Desulfurobacterium sp. TC5-1: one gene and its partner. The protein of the gene in region 1 interacts with the protein of each later gene in a pairwise test. Links are inferred from orthologs where the notes say so. Each region holds a gene or a part of one and is shown on either strand. Other genes may lie near its edges.

Region 1 (3,581 bases):
CGCTACTATTTCGTTTCTACCGCTCATAAGGAAGAAAGTTATCAAAACGGCAAATGTTAGAGACATAGGTATCAGAAGGCCCAAAAATGAAGGCACCATTTTAAAGAGAATAACAAAGAGAGAAGAAACAGGTATCCCGTATCCAAGTACCGTTTCAGCTATAAAAGAGGCACGGTTCATAATCACTATCAAAATAAACACGACGAAGAGCAGTAAAAAAAGACGTAAAATCTCTTTTAAAACATACCTATGCAGAACCTTCATTTCCTCTTTCTTATCCTGTACCAATCAACAACAAGGGAACTTGCTATAAATATAGATGAATAGGTACCTGTTATGATTCCGACAAGAAGTGCGAATGAAAAGTTATTTATAGTACTACCGCCAAACAAAAAGAGACAGAGAACAACAAAGAATGTCGTAAGAGAAGTTATTATTGTTCTTGAAAGGGTTTGATTAATGCTCTCATTTACAAGCTCTTCAAAAGGCTTTGAATTTTTATATATTTGCATATTTTCCCTTATTCTGTCAAAGACAACAATCGTATCATTGATAGAATAACCTATGACCGTAAGGATAGCAGCAACAACAGGAAGATTAAATTCTCTTCCTGTAACCATAAGAAAACCTACAGTAATAAGAGCATCGTGAAAAAGGGCTAAAACAGAGGTAACGGCAAAAACCGGTTCAAATCTCCATGCTACATATATCAGAATGGCAATAAATGAATAAAGAACCGCCAGCAGTCCTTTTTCTTTCAATTCTTTTCCCACCGCAGGACCTATCATCTCAACTCTCAAAATCTGAACTTTATCTTTAAGTTTACCTGTCAACGTTGTCTTTATTTCTTCAACAATACGGTTAACATTATTGGCAGCAGGAACTTTCAAAATGTACTCATTTCCCGTTTGAATCTGCTGAACCGTTATACCGTTTCCTATATCCGTTTTCTTGAAAATTTCCCGCAATTTTTCGGCATTCACACTCCCTTCAACTTTTACCTGAACCAAAACACCACCGGTAAAGTCAATACCAAAACGAGGCCCCTTATAAAGACCATAAACCCAGGTTCCTACAATCAAAAGAAGGGAAATCGCATAAGCTATATATCTCTTTCCTATAAAATCAAACTCTCTTTCCATACTTTTTTACTCCTTAGATGCTAAAAAGTTGAGGTTTGTATTTAACTATTACATCAAGAATAACTTTTGTAACAAAAACAGCAGTAAACATGCTGCAGAGAATACCAAGTGAAAGTGTTACGGCAAAACCTTTAATCGGCCCTGTTCCAAACTGGAAAAGAACTGCCGCAGAGGCAAGTGTTGTTACATTGGCATCAAGAATTGTACCCCAGGCAGAAGAAAATCCAACCTCAACAGCAGATATAAGGGAACGGCCTTTCTTTAGCTCCTCTCTTATACGCTCAAAAATAATAACGTTAGCGTCAACAGACATACCTATTGTCAGGATGTAACCTGCTATACCTGGAAGTGTCAGCGTTGCCCCGAGAAGTGCAAGAAGAGCCCACAGAAGAATAACATTCATCATAAGAGCAACATCGGCTACAAAACCAGAAAACTTATAATAAACTACCATAAACACCATAACAATTACTAAACCAGCGATAGCAGATTTAATACCTTTAGAGATAGATTCATGACCGAGAGATGGTCCTATGGTAGTCTCCTCTATAATCTTTACAGGTGCAGGAAGTGCACCGGCCCTTAAAACAATAGCGAGATCTTTTGCTTCTTGATACGTAAACTGTCCTGTTATTTGACCCCTTCCGCCAATCTGAGAACGGATAACAGGTGCTGATTGAACCTTATTATCAAGAACAATAGCAAGTCTTGTTCCTATGTGAGAAGCTGTATATTGCTCAAAAATCTTTGCACCCTGACTCTTAAGTTCAAAACTTACGGCCGGCATGTTGTATTCATCAACACTCGGATAGGCATCTTTCAAATAAGCACCCGTCAGGATAGGTTCTCTTTTCACAAGATAATACATCCTGTTAACAACTTTACCGTTTTTCTTAATCTCCTGAACAAGGATTTGTTCATCAGACGGAACCTTTCCGCCAAGCTTCTTTAAAAGCTCCTCTTTTGAAGGTGCAACATCAATAACCTGTTTAAACTCAAGCTTTGCAACCCGTCCAAGTATCTTTTTAGCCCTATCTGGATTTTTAACACCTGGAAGTTCAACTATTATCCTGTCTTTACCGCTCCTCACAATAACTGGCTCAGCAACGCCAAGCTCGTCAATTCTGTTTCTTATCGTTTCAAGCGCCTGATTACAAAGTCTATCAACTTCTTTCTGTTTATAAGAATTTTTCATTGAAAGTTTTATTGTAGAATTACCTGCTTCTTTAATATCAAATATGTCTCCATAATCTTTACTTAATAACTTCTCAGCCTGAGAAACCTTATCAGCATCAAGTAATTCAATTGAAATAGAAGTACCTTCTCTTTTAATATCAAGAACAGGAATATTCTCCTTTTGAAGCAACGTTTTTATTTCCCTCATATACGAAGAGGTTTCATCTTCAAGTGCTTTCTCTGTATCAACCTGGAGAACAAGGTGTGTTCCGCCCTGAAGGTCAAGTCCAAGATTCACCTTTTTAGTTAAGCTAACATAAACAGCACATAAAAGAACTGCAAAAATAACCAGTATTCTCCACTTCAAATTTTTCATATCTCACTCCCACAGTACGGCTAAAATCAAGGACTTATTATACACGGTTTCCGTTAAATCTGTTAGCAAAAAAGAAAAAGCCCGCTTTAAAGCGGGCTTTTATAAAGCTAAAAACACCTTCAGTTATTCGGAATATCTTTATGACAGTTTAAACAAAGTTTTCCATTTTCCGTCTCCATCCTCATAAGCTGACGGGGATCATTCTTAAACTCAACATGTTCAAGATTCCTGAATGAAATGGTTTTGAGTGTGGCTTCAAAGTCTGCCTTTGCCACCTCTTCCCCAACTCCTGATAGAAGTTTACCTTCGTGTTTGTCAAATGAAGTCGGGTGTGGATTGTGACATGTAATACAATGGATTCTTCCATTAACTGATGGAAGATTTGCAACTTCACACTTCTGTCCTACGTGCTCAAGAGCACCGGGATGTGGATTTTTGGTGTGGCATCCAACACAAACCTTCCTTGGATCCGCCGAATTATCCTTTCCATGACAGTAAGCACACGTCTGCCTTAGCTTCTTACCCGAATAAAGCCACATACCTTCGTGAGGATTAAACTTTGCATAACACTCCTTACTGTGGCAGTTTAAACAAAAAGAAAGCGCTTGATTCTTTGCAACGTTACCTCTAAGAAACATATCTGACTCTTTTCCACTCATATCGTGGCAGGTAACGCATGTAACCTGACCGTTAGCAAGGGGAAAAGATGATGGAACATGAACACACTCTTTAGGTTCACCTTTACAGAGAACAGAGGTTACACAAGGCTTATGACACTTTAAACAATAAGAACTATCTGTGCCCGTATAACCTTTTCCACCACACTCAGCCGCAAGAGAGGCACTTCCCCCCATCACCATACCAATCATGAAGGCTACTAAAACTCT
Region 2 (3,094 bases), 610 kb from region 1 along the record:
GCTATTTTTCTTGAGTTGATTAGAATCTTGGCACCTTCTTCATGTAGCCGCTGAATTTCAATGCCAAGATCCCTTATCTGTTCTCTGAGAGATTCATTCTCATCAAGCAGGTAGAGACAGGCTATTATTAAAGCTTTGTCATAGGTTATACGATTGTTGCCAGCTCTTATACGATCCAGCATCTTCTCAAGTTTAATACCAAGATGCCTTACGTACTCAGGATCTTTGTCTGTCCTTATGGTAAATCTCCTGCCGGAGATAATTATCTCAACTGTGTTTGGCAAATTTGCCACTTTCCACTTCCTCTTATGCCCTTATGGTGATGTTGGACTCACTGAGTTTTTTAACTACTTTATCTATTATACGAGAAACTTCCTCATCTGACAATGTTTTTTGAGGTGACCTGAAAATAAGTGAGAATGCTAAGCTTTTTTTGCCCTCTGGAATGTTTTCTCCTTCATAAACGTCAAACAGTTTTATCTTTTCAAGAAGTTTTCCAGCTGCTTTTTTAATAATCTCTTCAACTTTTGATGCGGGTATTTCCCTGTCTACCAAAACAGCTATATCTCTTGTTACAGGTGGGAATTTAGGAAGTTTTTTAAAGCTTTTCTTTTCCTTGCCCGCAAGTTCAAAAAGCTTTTCAAGAACTATTTCACCTGCAAAAACAGGTTGTTTTATCCCCATGTTCTCTTCAATATCAGGATGAATTCTGCCTATAAATCCTGCTTTTTCACCATTTATTACGATGTTTGCAGATTGTCCCGGGTGGAGAAATTTCTCTTCTGACCTTTCAAATTCAGCTTTTAGACCAAAGTATTCTATAAGTTCTTCTGCTATTCCTTTAATGTCGTAGAAATCAACTTCCCTTTCATTGTAAATTCCTTCAGGAAGTTTTCCTGAGAGCAGGAAAGCGGCGTGTAATTTTTCATCAGGAAGTTCTTTTCCAACGTTTTCAAATACAACAGAAACTTCAAATAGGGCCACGTTTTTTTCGTTTCTTTTAACATTTTGAACGCAGTTGTTAACCAGTGAAGGAGTTAAAAGGTCTCTCATTCCAACCCATTCTTCTGACAGAGGGTTGGATATTTTGATAAGGTTTTCAAAATCAAGACCGAACGCGTCGTAAAGTTTCTTTCCGATGAAACTGTAGTTTATCGCTTCGTTCAATCCTTTTGCGGATAGGAACTCTTTTGTTTTCATTATGTTGTCAAATCTACGGGGCCTTTCTACGTTAGAATGCAAAAGCGGATAGGTGCTTTCTATCTTTTTCATTCCGTAGATGCGGACAACCTCTTCTATGAGGTCTACTTCCCTTGAGACGTCGTACTTTCTCCAGGACGGCACTTTTACGATAATGTAGTCCTGTTCTTTCTTAACAGGGAAACCCAAGGAGTTAAGGATTTCAAAGGATTTTCTCGGTGGGATGTCAACTCCAATAAGCTTTTTAACTTTCTCCGGATTGAAAACGATGACTTTAGGTGTGTAAGGTTTTGGATAGAATTCCACTTTTCCAGAGTAGATTTCGGCATCTGCGAATTTTTGAAGGAGGTGAAGTGCCCTTTCAGCTGCACAGATTGTTGCTTCTATGTCCGCACCTCTTTCAAATCTGTAAGAGGCGTCAGTTGAGATACCCAACCTTTTTGCTGTTTTCCTGATTGTTAGCGGTTCAAAATGTGCACTTTCAAGAACAATTCTGTCGGTGTTGAATGTAACACCTGAATCTTCCCCGCCCATTATGCCTGCAAGAGCCACAGGTCTTTCCGCGTCTGCTATTACTAAGTCTTCTGAAGTGAGTTTTCTCTCAATTCCGTCAAGCGTTACGATTGTTTCACCGTCCTTTGCCCTTCTAACAATGATTGTGTTTTCAGTTAGTTTGTCGGCATCAAAAGCATGCATTGGCTGACCTAATTCGTAGAGAACGTAGTTTGTTATGTCAACAACGTTGTTTATGGGTCTTAATCCAACCTTGTAAAGCCTCATCTGCATGAAGAGAGGTGATTGTTTAACTTTTACGTTTCTTGCAACAAAACCGTCGTACCTTGGGCAGGCAACTTCATCCTTCACTGAAAGTGTAAGAGCGTCTAAAGCATTTTCATCAATGGTTGAGAAAGAAGTCTCCGGCAGTACAATTTCTCTGCCCAATACGCTTTTAAGTTCTCTTGCAATGCCAAGCACACTTAGAGCATCTGGACGGTTGGTTGTTATTTCGTATTCTATTATCCAGTCATCAAGTCCTAAAGCTTTTACCGCATCTTCCCCGATCTGAAGTCCTGCATCTTCGGGAAGGATCATTATCCCTTCGGAATGGGTAGTAAGTCCAAGTTCTTCCTCTGAGCAGAGCATTCCGTTTGATTCAACGCCTCTGAGTTTGCTTTTTTTGATTCTTATACCTATTGGAAGCTTTGAACCGTGAAGGGCTACAGGGATAACAGCGCCTTCAAATATGTTATCGGCACCTGTTACGATTTGAAGAACGGTGTCTCCAACATCTACCTGACAGATTTTTAACTTGTCAGCGTTTGGATGTTTTTCAATGGTTAGTATTTTACCTATAACGACCTTTTCTATATCTTTTCCTGCATAGGTAACAGAATCAACCTCTATACCTATGTCTGTCATAATGTCCGCAACTTCCTGCGGAGATAGGTCTTCAATATCTATGAACTCTTTTAACCAGTTGTACGTTATTCTCATACTTCCAACCCTTTGAACTGTTTTATGAATCTTAAGTCGTTTTCAAAGAAAAGTCTTAAATCGTCTATTCCGTATTTGAGCATTGTAAGTCTTTCAACGCCCATTCCAAAGGCGAATCCCTGGTAAATTTCGGGATCGATGTTTACTGCCTTGAACACTGCAGGGTCGACCATTCCACAGCCAAGGACTTCAAGCCACCCTGTTCCTTTACATACTTTACAGCCTTTGCCACCGCATATTACACAGCCAATATCCACTTCGGCACTTGGTTCTGTAAATGGAAAGAAGCTTGGTCTAAATCTAACTTTTGTTTCAGAACCGAAGAATTCTCTCAAGAAAAGTTCAAGAACACCTTTTAGGTCTGCAAATGTTACTGATGTATCAACCATAAGTCCTTCAA

Evidence for each region.
Region 2: the proteins of secD (region 1) and pheT interact in binary tests that used the Escherichia coli proteins (3 or more experiments, as listed by UniProt). The link is inferred for Desulfurobacterium sp. TC5-1 from one-to-one orthologs.

The regions. Positions count from the first base shown.
Region 1 is NZ_ATXC01000001.1:178,248-181,828, reverse strand. The notes cover bases 426-3,251. They hold secD (protein translocase subunit SecD), read right to left. Parts: upstream 2,695-3,251; coding sequence 1,156-2,694; downstream 426-1,155. Other genes in these bases: H153_RS09800 (hypothetical protein), read right to left, coding at 2,814-3,251; secF (protein translocase subunit SecF), read right to left, coding at 426-1,142. Outside these bases: H153_RS0100945 (LptF/LptG family permease), read right to left, coding at 1-264; more of secF, read right to left, coding at 261-425; more of H153_RS09800, read right to left, coding at 3,252-3,581. UniProt on the Escherichia coli protein: Part of the Sec protein translocase complex. Interacts with the SecYEG preprotein conducting channel. SecDF uses the proton motive force (PMF) to complete protein translocation after the ATP-dependent function of SecA.
Region 2 is NZ_ATXC01000001.1:788,592-791,685, reverse strand. It holds pheT (phenylalanine--tRNA ligase subunit beta), read right to left. Parts: upstream 2,695-3,094; coding sequence 307-2,694; downstream 1-306. Other genes in the region: pheS (phenylalanine--tRNA ligase subunit alpha), read right to left, coding at 2,691-3,094; H153_RS0104075 (cell division protein ZapA), read right to left, coding at 1-293.